4 regions of the Mesorhizobium sp. 128a genome follow, and region 3 is predicted to be linked to each of the others. Evidence: predicted binding sites of a transcription regulator. Region 3 holds the regulator's gene; each other region holds the start of a gene.
What was found. Region 3 encodes LexA, which represses DNA repair genes until DNA is damaged. Its sites were predicted from a motif close to TGTTCNNNNTGTGTTCNG; they were not measured.
Positions count from the first base shown of each region.

Region 1 (3,795 bases), on a different contig from region 3:
GATCGCCGATGACGATCTGGTAGAAGGCGGCATTGGTCATGATCGTCTTCGGCTTGCCCTTGGCAACCTTGATCGACGCATTCTTGGTCGACGACACATAGACGATGTCGTTGTCTGCCTGGGCCGGCGCGCTGAATCCGAGCATCCCGGCCGCGGCCAGACAAGCCGCCACGGCCAGCGCTCGCATGGCGCGCACGCGTGTCGTCATCCGATATGCACTCAAGTCAGACATTGTCCCGTCCCTCGCCCGGTCCCCACCGGCAGTTATTTCTGGTCCCGCGCAGGAACCTGGTATTCCTCGGCCTGCGTGCCGCGCGTCACGATGACCGTCTTGAATTTCGGCTTCTCCGGCTCCTCCGCGGCGCTGAACAGCGCGCCGGCTGCCGCCTGGACGCCGGAGGCGACCGAGCCGCCGAAGGATGAGATTGTGGTGACGCCGTCCTTTGCGGCACCGCCATCGGCGGACGAGCGGAGCGACAGCGACAAGGTGCCGACGGTGCGCGCGAGCGCCACTTTCTGCGCGCCGTCGGTTGTCACCTCGATGGTCACGGAATTGGCGATCTGCGGTGTGGTCTGGCGCTCGTCGGCGCCCTGCCCGACGGTCAGCACCTTGGCGTCGGAGACGACGATCTCGGAGGTAACGGTCGAGCCCGCCGCCCCTTGCGCGTTCTTGGCCACTTCCTGGATTTCGCCGGCGTCGCGCGTCAGCACCACGTCGACCCGATCGCCCGGCGTTACGAAGCCGCCGACACCGGCGATCTCGTCGGTGCGGATGGTCACCGCCCGCATTCCGGGCGTCATCATGTTGGACAGCGTCGCGCGGCCGTTCGGGCCTGACAGCTTGCTGAGCAGCACCGGCTCGTTGATCTCGATCGGCGACAACACCACGCGGCTGCCATCGGCGAGCAATGCATTGATGGTGGTGAAGGCGCCCTGGGGCACGGATTCTTCCGACCACGGGATTTCGGTGAGCTGTGCGCGGTCGAGTTCCATGCCGTAACGCAGCGGCGCATTGGCCACCACAATGGTCTTGAACTCAACTTTTGGGGTCACGGGCGCCGGGATCGCCGCCGTCTTTTCCTCGGCATCGGTCCTGGCCTGGCTCTTGACCCAGAAATCCGCGGCAAAGATCGAGATCGCGCCGAAAACGGCGGCGATGCCGATCATCGTTATGGCCCTGCCCCTCACAACTAAACCCCTGACGCATGTGGTCTTTTGTTTGTTGAGGCCCACGCTAGGCCGCATAGTTAAAGATTCAGGAATCCCGGCCGGTCCGAACGGACCTATTTCTGCCGGCTTGGTTATCGAAAGGTTTTAGGATAAGAAGGGGTTAAATCCCCGAACGTAACAGGAACTTCCGTCGCTTGGCGCTGAAAAGCGTGGCAGTATCGACGGGTGATTCGCGGCACCGGATTCAATGGCAGGCATGGACGACAACAACGATCTTTTCGGCAATCTGGAAAAGCAGCCGCAACCGACCCGGACAACAGCGCGCCCGGCTGATCCACTGGTGCAGGCCACGAAACGTGCTGTTGCGACCAAGGATGGTAGCGAAGGTTATAGCGCCGCCGACATCGAAGTGCTGGAAGGGCTGGAGCCGGTCCGGCGCCGGCCGGGCATGTATATTGGCGGCACCGACGACAAGGCGATGCACCATCTGTTCGCCGAGGTCATCGACAATTCGATGGACGAGGCGGTCGCCGGCCATGCCACCTTCATCGATGTCGAGCTTTCGGCCGACGGGTTTCTGACCGTTACCGACAATGGCCGCGGCATCCCGGTCGATCCGCATCCGAAATTCAAGAAGCCGGCGCTCGAAGTCATCATGACGACGCTGCATTCGGGCGGCAAATTCGACTCCAAGGTTTATGAGACCTCGGGCGGCCTGCACGGCGTCGGCGTCTCCGTCGTCAATGCGCTGTCCGACCATCTCGAGGTCGAGGTCGCGCGAGGTCGCCAGCTCTACCGCCAAAGATTCTCCCGTGGCGTTCCGGTGAGCGGGCTGGAGCAACTCGGCGAAGTGCACAACCGGCGCGGCACTAGGATCCGCTTCCATCCTGACGAGCAGATTTTTGGCAAGGGCGCCGCCTTCGAGCCGGCGCGGCTTTACCGCATGACGCGCTCGAAAGCCTATCTGTTCGGCGGCGTCGAAATCCGCTGGAGCTGCGATCCGTCGCTGATCAAGGAAAAGGATCAGACGCCGGCCAAGGCGGAGTTCCATTTCCCGGGCGGCCTGAAGGACTACCTCAAGGCATCGCTCGGCGACGACTTCCAGGTGACGCGCGAAATCTTCGCCGGCAAGAGCGAGAAACAGGGCGGCCACGGCTCGCTCGAATGGGCGGTGACCTGGTTCGGTGGCGACGGCTTCATCAATTCCTACTGCAACACCATCCCGACCGGCGAAGGCGGCACGCATGAGGCCGGCTTCCGCAACGTGCTGACGCGGGGCTTACGCGCCTATGCCGACCTCATCGGCAACAAGCGCGCCTCGATCGTCACCTCCGAAGACGTCATGATCTCGGCAGCAGGAATGTTGTCGGTGTTCATCCGCGAGCCGGAATTCGTCGGCCAGACCAAGGACAGGCTGGCGACGATCGAGGCCATTCGCATTGTCGAGACCGCCATCCGCGATCCCTTCGACCACTGGCTGGCCGACAATCCGCAGGAAGCGTCGAAGCTGCTCGAATGGGTGATCGCGCGCGCCGACGAGCGCGTGCGCCGGCGCCAGGAAAAGGAAGTGTCGCGCAAGAGCGCGGTGCGCAAGCTCAGGCTGCCCGGCAAGCTCGCCGACTGCACGCAAAACGCCGCAGCGGGCGCGGAGTTGTTCATCGTCGAAGGCGACTCGGCCGGCGGCTCGGCCAAACAGGCGCGCGACCGCGCCAGCCAGGCGGTGCTGCCGCTGCGCGGCAAAATCCTCAACGTCGCCAGCGCCGGCAACGACAAGCTGGCCGCCAACCAGCAGATCTCGGACCTGATCCAGGCCCTCGGCTGCGGCACGCGCTCGAAATATCGCGACGAGGATTTGCGCTACGACCGCGTAATCATCATGACGGACGCCGATGTCGACGGCGCCCACATCGCCTCGCTGCTGATCACCTTCTTCTACCAGGAGATGCCAAACCTGGTGAATGGCGGCCATCTCTATCTGGCGGTGCCGCCGCTCTATTCGATCCGGCAGGGCGGCAAGGTCGCCTATGCCCGTGACGATGCGCACAAGGACGAGCTGTTGCGCACCGAATTCACCGGCCGCGCCAAGGTCGAAATCGGTCGCTTCAAGGGCCTGGGCGAGATGATGGCCTCGCAGCTCAAGGAAACCACCATGGATCCGAGGAAGCGTACCCTGCTCAGGGTCGATGTGATCGATGCCGTGGCCGCGACAAAGGATACGGTCGACGCGCTGATGGGTACCAAGCCCGAGGCGCGCTTCCGCTTCATCCAGGAACGCGCCGAATTCGCCGAGACGGAAGTGCTGGATATCTAGGCGCCGGCCGGTCTAGCCTGCGCTTCCGATACGGAGACCAGCTTGTGATCTGGGCGCGGCTGAAGAGCTACTTCGAAACCAGTTTGGCTGGCCTGACGCAGCCGACACGCTCGGACTGGATTTTCGCGCTGCGCACCGTCTCGGCCGGTCTGATCGCGCTTCTCGTTGCCTACGCGCTGAAACTCGACCACCCGCAATGGGCGATGATGACGGTTTTCATCGTCGCCCAGCCGGTCGCCGGCATGGTGCTGGCGAAAGGTTTTTACCGGCTGCTCGGCACTCTTGCGGGTGGGCTTGCGGCGATCGGAATCACC
Region 1 is NZ_JBSPKY010000030.1:17,270-21,064, forward strand. Features, by position in the region: gene ACWTU9_RS30445 (type II and III secretion system protein family protein) at 1-232, opposite strand, end outside; gene cpaB (Flp pilus assembly protein CpaB) at 265-1,167, opposite strand; gene parE (DNA topoisomerase IV subunit B) at 1,427-3,481, shown strand; gene ACWTU9_RS30460 (FUSC family protein) at 3,526-3,795, shown strand, end outside.
Region 1: a site for LexA is predicted at 1,339-1,356, ahead of parE (DNA topoisomerase IV subunit B). Genes of this name have one in related genera too.

Region 2 (3,795 bases), on a different contig from region 3:
GAACTCTGAAACGGCAACGACTTCGCCCGACCAGGGTTCGCGTATCGGATTGTAGATTTCCAGCAGCGGTCCAGCCACCGTCTTTTTCTCGTATGGGCTCTCGGCGTCGTCATCGAGGTCGTTGTACTCGGCCACGACATTGCCGCTGAAGGCGGCGACCAGGTTGGCGTTCGGCTCGAACACCTTGCCGATCAGCGTCGTATCCTTGGCGTAGAGGATCGTGCCGTCGCGCCGCCACAGCTTGAACGACGCCAGCCGCTTGCCGAGTGCACCCTGGTCGAGCGTCTCGTCCAGCGCCCGCTTGACGGTGTCGTCGAGCTCGCGGCTTTTGCGCATGTCGGGCAACAGCGGCGCGATCACGCTGTCGACATAGAGCGCCGTGGTCGCGGCGGAATTGCGCATGACGCCTTGCCGGATCTGCGAAGTCACCCACAGGCCAACCACCAGCATCACCACCAGCAGCCCGATACCGCCGGCAATGAGGAACTGCAGGGCCAGCGATAGTCTGCCCCACCGCTGCAAGAACTCTCCCAGGAAAACCCCAAGCAATCGCACGTTCTACCTTTCCTACCCGTACTTGTTATAGAGGCAGTGCAGCGTTTGGGACATTGCCTGTGCACGTTTTTCCCCCCATCGAAAGTTTTGGCGGCCAAGGGTGATGCTCCTGCCGTTCCTGCGTTGGCCAATGCATCGCCGCCACGGCGGGTCGGGCAGGTTGAGATGGTTGGCCATGCTGGCCCCGTTCATCCTGTTGTTCGGCTACATCGTCTACGGCTTTCTGGGCGTCCGGTTCGAACAGCCATGGGCCGTGCTCAGGCACCTCGCGGCATTTCCGAACTGTAGCGCTGCCCGTGCAGTCGGCCTGGCCCCCGCGCATGTGGGAGAACCGGGCTACTGGCCGACACACGACGCCGACCGTGACGGCATAGCTTGCGAGCCCTGGAATGGGGCAAGTGCAAGCGGCGTCAAGGTGCATCGCTATTGGCGCACCGGCCGATAGGTCTCACAGTTCCTTCTCCGCCAGTTCGCGGAAGGCGTCGGGAACCGAGCGCCGGGCTTCCAGCGCCACCGCGCCGTAGCCGACCGCCTCTTTGCCAAAGCGCTGGCGGATCTTGTCGATGGCGCGGTCGGCGCCAAAGCGCGCCAGGCCCTTTTTGCTGCCGGGCCGCTGCTTCTCGTCATCGAGGCCGAGCGGCAACTCGAGCTGCAGCTCGGCACTTTCTTCCAACTGCGACACCGAGATCGCCAGCAGCGAGATAGTCTTCTCTCGCGGGTTGGCGGCCAGCACGCCGCGCACCAGCTCCTCGGCGATTTCGGCCAGCATCGCGGTTGCCGAAATCGGCTGATCGAGCGTCACCGAGCGCGTGACCGCATGCAGATCGGCGAAACGCACCCGCACCGTCACCGTGCGGCCGGGCCGCGATTTCGCCCTGAGCCGGCTGGCGACCCGGTCTGCCAGATGCAGAAGAACAGGTCCGAAGACATGGGCCTCGGCCGGCCGCTTGCCGAGTGCCGACTGTGCGCCAGCCGAGTGCGCCCGCCGGTGCGTCTCGAGTTTTCGCGGGTCGCGGTTCCAGGCCAGCGATGCCAGCTTCTCGCCGGCGGCGGGGCCGAGCAGCCGGCGCAACGCGCCGCTATGGGTCTTGGCCAGCTGGCCGATGGTCTCGACACCGACCTCTGCCAGCCGCGCCTTGGTCGCCGGGCCGACGCCCCACATCAAGCCGACCGGCAGGTCGTGCAGGAAGGCGAGCTCCGTTGCCGGATCGACGACCACCAGCCCGTCGGGTTTCGCCACTTGCGAGGCGATCTTGGCCAGGTGCTTGGTGCGCGCCACGCCGATCGAGATCGGCAGGCCGAGCTCGGCCCGCACACGCCGCCGCACCGTGGCGGCGATCTCGGCCGGCGCCCCGAACAGATGCGTGCAGCCGGCGACATCGGCAAAGGCCTCGTCGATGGAGATGCGCTCGACCAGCGGCGTAAAATCGTCGAGCACTTTTATCGCGGCATCGCCCAGCCTCTGGTACTCGCCGAAATTTCCGCCAACAAAGATCAACTGCGGGCAGAGCTCCCGCGCGCGTCGTCCCGGCATCCCGCCGCGCACGCCGAAAACCCTGGCCTCGTAGGAAGCGGCCAGCACGACGCCGTCACCGACGGCAATCGGCTTGCCCCTGAGCGACGGGTCGAGCAGCTGCTCGACCGAGGCATAGAAGGCATCGAGATCCGCATGCAGGATGGTGGGTTCCATCCCGGCCGTTCCTTTAGGCATTGCAGCATTAGCCGCGCCTATTGCGAGAGTGGGTTTTAGGAACAAATAGAGAACAAACAGGGTCCGCTGTCAAGCGCGGTGCTTAACCTCCAGTGAATTCGCCGGAGATCCGGCCGTCGATTGATCTGCCTTGCCGCCGGATGCAGGGAACATTGTCTCTCGCCACGGCGTTCATTGTCTCGATGGGACACTGTTTCGTGGAGGCCGGTATGGGCCAGTTCGAGATGAGCGACCTCGTCAGCGTCGTTGACGCCTGTACGAGCGATCGCGTTGCCGGACACTGCGTGTCTATGGCCAAGGCGGTGGAAGAGTTGCGGGTGCTGACCGGTGATTTTGTGTCGCCGGACGAGGCTGTCGCCAACGCACTGTCGGCGGTCGCGCTGGGACGCGGCTGTGCGGTGCTGTTCGACGAACAGCCGGGCGCCGATATCCTGCTGATGCCATAGGCTCAATGCCGCAAGCGCTTGAAAAAAAGGCCGTCCGTCCCGGGCGACAATTGACCATCACCGATGCGCCGAAGGCTCCGTTCTGGAAGCTTTATCATTAAGTTGATGGCTGGTGATGTTAAATCTGTGTTCGATACTGCTCGATAAGTTATGCGACGACGGTCATGGGTTCCACTGGTTGCGACCTAAGTATCCCAGCATTTAGGCCTAAGGTCTGATCAGTATAGGGCGTCAGTCGCGCAAAGGGCCGGTTCGCCCAAGGGTGTTCATATTTATATTTATATATCAATTGGTTACAAGATTTGCCCAACCTGTTTGCAAGCCGATTGTCGCGTATCGCAACCACATTTATCTAAAGTTTACTCCATCGAATTAGCAAATTCTCATATGGCGCTGCTATAGCGAGTCAGCGGTGGCGGCTATCCCCCGAGGAGGTATCATGACATCCCGAAAAACTCTTTTGGCGGCGCTTGCCGCGTTTGCGCTCCTGGCCTCTCCGGCCCTGGCTGGTGCCGGTGGCAACGGTGGCGGTAACGGTGGTGGCCACGGCCATGGTGGCGGTAACGGCGGCGGCAACGGCCATGGCGGCGGCAATAGCGGCAAATCCGGCAACAGCGCTTCGCATGGCAAGTCGGCATCGGCTCACGGCAAAAAGGCCTCGACCGACGACGAGGCCGACGTCGATGACGTTGAGGTCGCCGCGACGCCCAAGGAAAAGAACATCCACGCCAAGCTCGGCCGGCTGAACTCGCTGCAACGCAACATCAACGCCTATTTGAACTCGAAGAGCAAGAAGTTCGCCGGCGTTCAGGCTTATGTGACTGCTTCGGCAGTTGCCAAGAACGCCCAAGCCGCGGTAGATGCCGCTGATCAGGCGGTCCTCGACGCCCAGGCCGCGCTCGACGCGCTAGAAGCGAAAGCGGCTGACCCGCTTACCCCGCCCGACGAGGTCCCGACCCAGGCCGATCTCGACGCCGCGCAGACCGCGGTGGATGACGCCACTCAGGCGGCACTGGATGCCAAGGATGCGGCCGCCGAAGCTACCGGCAACATCCCATCGCTCGATGACGCACTCGCCGATAT
Region 2 is NZ_JBSPKY010000011.1:955-4,749, forward strand. Features, by position in the region: gene ACWTU9_RS18510 (sensor histidine kinase) at 1-522, opposite strand, end outside; gene ACWTU9_RS18515 (excalibur calcium-binding domain-containing protein) at 731-1,000, shown strand; gene dinB (DNA polymerase IV) at 1,004-2,245, opposite strand; gene ACWTU9_RS18525 (hypothetical protein) at 2,476-2,712, shown strand; gene ACWTU9_RS18530 (hypothetical protein) at 3,152-3,795, shown strand, end outside.
Region 2: a site for LexA is predicted at 2,304-2,321, ahead of dinB (DNA polymerase IV). Genes of this name have one in related genera too.

Region 3 (3,795 bases):
CGGCTGGCGTCGATGGTGCCGGGCGGCCGATTGCTGGTCAGCGAGAGCGGCATTTTCACCCACGACGATTGCCTCAGGATGCAAAAGACCGGCATCGAAACCTTCCTTGTTGGCGAAAGCCTGATGCGGCAAGACGATGTCGCCGCGGCAACGCGCCTGCTTTTGACAGGCAAGGCGACAGCCGAGGTAGCCTGACGATGACAGCCGCCCTCACCCATCTCGGCGCCAAGGGCGAGGCCAACATGGTCGATGTCGGTGGCAAGGACGAGACGACACGCACGGCAATCGCCGAGGGCTTTGTCTCGATGCGGCCTGAAACCCTGAAGATGATCCTCGATGGCGACGCCAAGAAGGGCGATGTGCTGGGCACAGCGCGCATCGCCGGCATCATGGCGGCCAAGAAGACGCATGAGCTGATTCCGCTCTGCCATCCGCTGCTGTTGACCAAGGTGTCGGTCGACATCGAGCCGGATCCCGCTTTGCCCGGCCTCAGGGTCACCGCGCTCGCCCGCGTCACCGGCAAGACGGGCGTCGAGATGGAGGCGCTGACCGCTGCATCGGTGGCTTGCCTGACCATTTACGACATGGCCAAGGCCGCCGACCGCGCCATGGTGATCTCCGGCATTCGGCTGGTGGAAAAGACCGGCGGCAAGTCCGGCGACTACAAGGCGGGTTCTTAAATGGCGCTGGTTCCGGTCGCCGAGGCGCTTCAACGCCTCCTCGACGGCGCTGCGGCGCTGCGGGGTGAAAGCGTGGCGCTGGCGGATGCGGCCGGCCGGGTGCTGGCAGAGCCTGTCGTAGCGCTGCGCACCCAGCCGCCTTTCAACGCGTCCGCCATGGACGGCTATGCGGCGCGGGCGCAGGATGTGGCATCCGCCCCGGCGCGGCTTTCTGTAATCGGAATGGCGCCTGCCGGGCGCGGCTTTGACGGCACCGTCGGCAAGGGTGAGGCCGTGCGCATCTTCACGGGCGCGCCGCTGCCTGAAGGCGCAGACACCATCGTCATCCAGGAAAATGTCAGGGATCTCGGCGGTGGCCAGGTCGAGGTCACCGAGCCGACGGCAAAGGAACGCAACATCCGCCGCCGCGGGTTGGATTTTGCGCAAGGTGACGTCCTGCTGGAGAAAGGCCGCGTGCTCGATCCGGCCGCACTTTCGCTGGCGGCATCGGCCAACCATCCGATGGTGAATGTGGTGCAACGGCCGCTGGTCGCCATCATCGCCACCGGCGACGAGTTGCTGCCGCCGGGCAGCGCGCTTGGCCCCGACCAGATCATCTCGTCCAATGCCTATGGCGTCGCGGCCGCCGCGCAATCGGTCGGCGCGCGCGCGCTCGATCTCGGTATCGCGGCCGACCGCAGGGAAGCGATTGCAGCACTGGTGCAGAAGGCAGTCGCGGCAAAGGCCGACGTCATCGTCACGCTCGGCGGAGCTTCGGTCGGCGACCACGACCTTGTGCACGACGTGCTTACCGGCGAAGGCATGAAGCTCGATTTCTGGAAGCTTGCCATGCGCCCGGGCAAGCCGCTGATGTTCGGGCGTCTCGGCGACATCAGATGCATCGGCCTGCCAGGCAACCCGGTGGCGAGCCTGGTCTGCTCGCAACTGTTCCTGAAACCGCTTTTGGCGCAGCTGGGTGGCCGCGTCCATCGGCAGGATATGCGGCAGGCGCAACTCGGCGCCGCGATGCCGGCCAACGATCTCAGGCAGGACTACGTGCGCGCCGTGGTCCGGGAAGAAGCCGGCGCACTTGTCGCAACGCCGTTCGGCATCCAGGATTCCTCGATGCTGCGAATGCTGGCCGACGCCAACGGCTTGATCGTGCGCGAGCCCTTCGCTCCAGCCGCCGCCCCGGGTGCCGCCTGCAGCGTGCTGATGTTACGCTGAACAAAACGTCAACACATTCATTAAACTTTAAAAGGTTGCGGAACACAACTGGAACAGATAGTGTTTGTTCTGGGTTTGTTTTTTCTGATTCTGGTTTCAGAACCCTGGGGGGCCGCGATGCTGACGCGCAAACAACATGAACTCCTGATGTTCATCCATGAACGCCTGAAGGAGAGCGGAATCCCGCCGTCTTTCGACGAGATGAAGGAGGCGCTCGACCTCGCTTCCAAGTCCGGCATCCACCGCCTGATCACGGCGCTGGAGGAGCGCGGTTTCATTCGCCGGCTGCCGAACCGGGCGCGCGCGCTGGAAGTGCTGCGGCTGCCAGACTCGATTGCGCCTGGCCTCAATGCGGCGAAAAAGTTCTCACCAAGCGTCATCCAGGGCAGCCTCGGTCAAAACCAGGGCGGTCTCGGCCGCCAGATCAAGCCGGCCTCGCCCTCGCGTTCGATGTCTGCCGGCAATGACGACGCGGTTTCGGCGGTGTCGATCCCGGTTATGGGCCGGATCGCCGCCGGTGTGCCGATAGACGCCATCCAGCACCAGACGCATTCGATCTCGGTGCCGCCCGACATGATCATGGGCGGCGAACACTACGCGCTCGAGGTCAAGGGCGACTCGATGATCGAGGCCGGCATTTTCGACGGCGACACCGTCATCATCCGCAATGCCGACACCGCCAGCCCCGGCGAGATCATCGTGGCGTTGGTCGACGACGAGGAAGCGACGCTGAAACGCTTTCGCCGCAAGGGCGCCTCGATCGCGCTGGAAGCCGCCAATCCGGCCTATGAGACCCGCATCTTCGGACCGGATCGGGTCAAGGTGCAGGGCAAACTGGTCGGGCTGATCAGGCGTTACTGAGCCGGTTTAGGTTTGTACTTTTCACGCTGCTTGTAAGGCGGCAGGCCGCGTGCTTCGCGTGAGAAGTAGCGTTGCTCGTGCCAGGGACGGTAGGGCTTGTCGACGGCGAAGCGAATGGTTGGGGCTGTCGCGGCCGATTGCGGATCGAAGAAGACGGCGGCACTGCCATCGCGGGCAAGCTGCTTCTTGGTAACGACCAGAACCAACGGGTCGCGGCACGGATTGTAGGCGGTGGCGTCGTCGATGACGATCAGGCTCGCGAAAGCGCAGGCTGGCCGGGCTGTCTTGCGGTCTTTTGCAAGCGCGACAATGGCTCCGGACGGGTGCCGGGCAATGCAGAGATCGCCTATGCAGTAGAAGGGTGAGCCGGGCGGCAGGTCGAGCGGATCGAGATCGAGCCGCCTGTCTCCCGTCTCAAATGTCTCGGGCTGAATGATGGTCTCGGCCATCAGCGCCCGTTTCCAGTTGTCGGTGGTGAATTCGTTTGCGCGCTCCCGGTTGAGAGCGAGCTCGCCGCCGCCGATCGGCACAGCCACCAGATGCGCATCCTCGGAAATGAGCACATCGGGCGTCCGCACCTGCGGCACCGTCAACAGACCAGCCAGCGCGAAAGGTACGGCCGCCAGCCTCAGCCAGGTGGTGGCCATGGTCGCGATGACCAGTGCAACCGTTGCCAGCAATACGGACTGGATGGAGATCAGCCCGACGGCATCGAGCGGCGAACGCTCGGAGATCCAGGCAGAGATCGCGATCATTGCCGTCAGGCCCTTGCCCATGACGTAGAGGAACGGCCCGTCCGCGCCGAACGGCATGGCCAGCGCGCTGAGCACTCCGAATGGCATGACAACCAGCGATACGATCGGCATCACGGTGAGATTGGCGAGCAGGCTGAGCGGCGACACACGCTGGAAATGCCAGATCGCGAACAGCAACGTGGCGCTGCCGGCAATGATCGAGGTCATGGCGAGGCCGCCCATGCCAGCCAAGAATCTTCGCGACAGAAAACCGGCAAGGGAGCGCTTTGCCGGCGGCGTTCTCACTTTGTCGG
Region 3 is NZ_JBSPKY010000006.1:215,844-219,638, forward strand. Features, by position in the region: gene trpC (indole-3-glycerol phosphate synthase TrpC) at 1-195, shown strand, start outside; gene moaC (cyclic pyranopterin monophosphate synthase MoaC) at 198-680, shown strand; gene ACWTU9_RS13395 (molybdopterin molybdotransferase MoeA) at 681-1,886, shown strand; gene lexA (transcriptional repressor LexA) at 2,004-2,747, shown strand; gene ACWTU9_RS13405 (ComEC/Rec2 family competence protein) at 2,741-3,795, opposite strand, start outside.

Region 4 (3,795 bases), on a different contig from region 3:
TCTCGCCCGCACGCCACATGGCTACCATGACACGGCCCTGATCCGCAGCGAGCTGGAAGGCGCAGGTTTCTCCCGTGTGGCGATCGAGACGAGGGCCGAACAAAGCCGTGCATCGTCGCCGCGGCTTCCGGCGGTTGCCTATTGCCAGGGGACGGTTCTTCGCACCGAGATCGAGGCCAGGGATGCAGGAAAACTGCAAGCCGCAACCGACCATGCCGCAGCCGTGATTGCAGCCAGACATGGCAGCGGCGAGGTTGCGGCCAAAATTCAGGCGCACGTAATCGTGGCTACGGTCTAGAGCAGGCTCTAGAGTAATTCCAGGAAAAGTGTGTAGCGCTTTCCCTTGAGGAATTGCGCAAAAACAAAAGAGTTAGAGCGGGTCCGCGATTCCGTGAAACGCTGAACCGCTCTAATCGTCGCCTTCGACAACACGTAGCCTGAGCTGGCCCGTCTTGGAATCCGCCACCCGCACCCCGGCTTCGGCCTTGGCGGGTCCGCCGCCGCGCACTTCAGCTTCGCTTTCGCCAAACTCCAGCGCCTCGATCTTCTGGCCGCGCCTGGTCACTTTCGATGTCGACACCAGTATCTCGTCAATATCCTTGGCCGACTGGCCAAAGTGCGTCTGCAGCCGCCGCACGCGTTCGTCGACGCGCGCGACGTCTTCCATAAGCCGGATGACCTCGCCCTGGATAAGATGCGCCTGTTCGCGCATGCGGGCATCCTTGAGGATCGCCTGGATGACCTGGATCGACAGCATCAGCAACGACGGCGAAACGATGATGACCCGGGCGCGGTGCGCCTTCTGGATGAGGGCGTCGAAATTCTCGTGGATTTCGGCGAACACCGATTCCGACGGCACGAACATGAAGGCGGTGTCCTGCGTCTCGCCCTGAATCAAATATTTCTCCGAGATATCGCGGACATGGATCTCGATGTCGCGGCGGAAGGCCTGGGCGGCGACCTTTTGCAGTTCGGCGCCATCGGCGGCGCGAATGGCATTCCAGGCTTCCAGCGGAAACTTGGCGTCGATGGCGAGCGAGGGCGCGCCGTTGGGCATCCGCACCAGGCAGTCGGGCCGGCTGCCATTCGACAGCGTTGCCTGGAATTCATAGGCGCCCATCGGCAGGCCGTCGGCGACAATCGCTTCCATGCGCGACTGACCGAAGGCGCCGCGTGTCTGCTTGTTGGACAGGATCGCCTGCAACTGCACGACCTGGCCGGCCAGCGACTGGATGTTGCCTTGCGCGGTGTCGATGACGGCCAGCCTTTCCTGCAGTTTCGCCAGGCTTTCATGCGTCGATTTGGTCTGCTCTGTCATGGTCTGGCCGAGGCGGCCGGTCATGGCGTCGAGCCGCTGGCCGATCGACTGGTTGAGTTCGGCCTGCCTTGCGCCGAACACATCGGCGATGGCGCTCATGCGGCCCTGCATCTCGGCCTGGCTTTGCAATATGCCGGCCATCCGCGCCTCGGCGTCGCGGGCGTGGTCTGTGGCCTCAGCGGCAGCGATGGTCCGCGCCCTGGCCGACCGCCACAGGGCGACGACCAGCGCCAGAAAAAGGCCGAGAAACACGATCGCGCCGAGCGCCAGCGCATGGCCGAGCGTGATCGTCGTGGCGCCGAGCCGGGCGACGGGCTCGGAAAGGATGGTGCTCAGGTCGTTCATCCCTACAGCATAGCCGATTCGCCGCCCTGGCACAGATCAAAACGTGAACGGGCGCCAACCGCACCGGTTGACGCTTTTCCTGCGACGTTTTAGGTGAGACGCCATGTCGATCAAGCCGCTTATCATGCTCCCCGATCCCATCCTGCGCCAGGTTTCCAAGCCGCTCGAACGCGTCGATGCGCCTTTGCGCAAACTCGCCGACGATATGCTGGCCACGATGTATGAAGCGCCCGGCATCGGGCTGGCCGCAATCCAGATCGGCGAGCCGCTGCGCATGCTGGTCATCGACCTCGCCAAGGAAGACGAGGCGCCGGCGCCGCATGTCTTCATCAATCCCGAAGTCCTCGAAAGCGCCGACGCGCGCTCGGTCTACGAGGAAGGATGCCTGTCGATCCCGGACTACTACGCCGAGGTCGAGCGCCCGGCTTCGGTGCGGGTGAAATATCTCGACCGCGATGGCAAGCTGCAGGAGATCGAGGCCGAAGGCCTGATGGCGACCTGCCTGCAGCACGAGATCGACCACCTCAACGGCGTGCTGTTCATCGACCACATCTCGAAGCTGAAGCGCGACATGGTGGTGAAGAAGTTCAAGAAGCTCGCCAAGGACAAGGCGCCGGGCAAGCTGGTGGGATAGGGCATGGCCCTTCGCGTCATCTTCATGGGCACGCCGGAGTTTTCGCTGCCGGTGCTGCGTGCGATCGCCGAGGCCGGCCATGAGATAGCCGCCGTCTACACCCAGCCGCCGCGCGCTGCAGGCCGCCGCGGGATGGAGCTGACGCCGTCGCCGGTGCAGCGCGAGGCCGAGCGACTGGGCATCGATGTGCGCACGCCGACGTCGCTGAAAGGCGAGGCTGAGCAGGCTGCATTCGCCGCCTTGCAGGCGGATGTCGCCGTGGTCGTCGCCTATGGCCTGCTGTTGCCGAAGCCCGTTCTCGAGGCACCGCGGCTTGGCTGCCTTAACGGCCACGCCTCGCTTTTGCCGCGCTGGCGGGGCGCCGCTCCCATCCAGCGCGCCATCATGGCTGGCGACGTGGAAACCGGCATGATGGTGATGCGCATGGAAGAAGGCCTCGACACGGGTCCGGTGGGATTGGTTGAAAAATGCGCCATCGGACCCGATATGACGGCCGGCGACCTGCACGATCAGCTGATGCACATTGCTGCCACACTGATGGTGGAAGCGTTGTCCCGAATTGAGACGGCAACGCTGGCATTCACCTTGCAAGCTGTGGATGGGGTGACCTACGCCCGAAAAATCGACAAATCGGAGACCCGCGTGGACTGGACGCGGCCGGCTGTCGAGGTCCACAATCACCTTCGTGGCCTGTCGCCCTTTCCCGGGGCTTGGTCCGAGATTGAAATTGGCGGCCGTGCGGAGCGGCTGAAACTGCTTCGCTCGACGCCTTCTGAAGGCATGGGCGAGTCGGGAGGAATTCTCGATGATCGGCTGACGGTCGCCTGCGGGACAGGCGCCATCAGGCTGGTCGAAGTTCAACGGGCGGGCGGAAGGCCCGCTGCCGCGCAGGAGTTTCTGCGCGGGGCCAAGATCGAAAAAGGAATGAAATTCTCATGAGCATGATGTCGATACGCGCGGCAACGCCGCGGGATCGCGAGGCTATACGCCTCGTCGAGGAACACGCATTCGGCCAGCAGGCGGAGGCCGGTCTGGTCGACGCGCTGGTCACCGGCGGCGACGCCGTTGTCGAGCTGGTGGCGGAAGAAGACGGCCAGGTGGTCGGCCACATCCTGTTTTCCAGGCTGTTTGTCCAGAACGGCGGCAAGCAGTTTGCAGCCGTGGCGCTGGCGCCCTTGGCGGTGGAACCTTCGTTCCATGGCTCCGGCATTGGCGGTGCGCTGATTCGCGAGGCGCATATCCGCCTCAGGGATGCCGGCGAGACGCTCGCCGTGGTGCTGGGCGATCCGGCCTATTACGGCCGCTTCGGCTACAGCCATGCGCGCGCCGATAACTTCGAGAGCGAATACCAGGGTGAGGCGCTGCAGGCGCTGGCCTGGGGCGACGCACCCGAAAAAGGCAGACTGGTCTACGCCCAGGCCTTTACCGCACTCGCCGCCTGAACGGCGGATGTCGATCGCTTATGCCGCGTTTTCGTCTCGATATCGAATATGACGGC
Region 4 is NZ_JBSPKY010000016.1:87,372-91,166, reverse strand. Features, by position in the region: gene ACWTU9_RS24355 (class I SAM-dependent methyltransferase) at 1-298, shown strand, start outside; gene ACWTU9_RS24350 (DNA recombination protein RmuC) at 410-1,663, opposite strand; gene def (peptide deformylase) at 1,767-2,297, shown strand; gene fmt (methionyl-tRNA formyltransferase) at 2,301-3,236, shown strand; gene ACWTU9_RS24335 (GNAT family N-acetyltransferase) at 3,233-3,739, shown strand; gene truA (tRNA pseudouridine(38-40) synthase TruA) at 3,760-3,795, shown strand, end outside.
Region 4: a site for LexA is predicted at 1,696-1,713, ahead of ACWTU9_RS24350 (DNA recombination protein RmuC). Genes of this name have one in related genera too.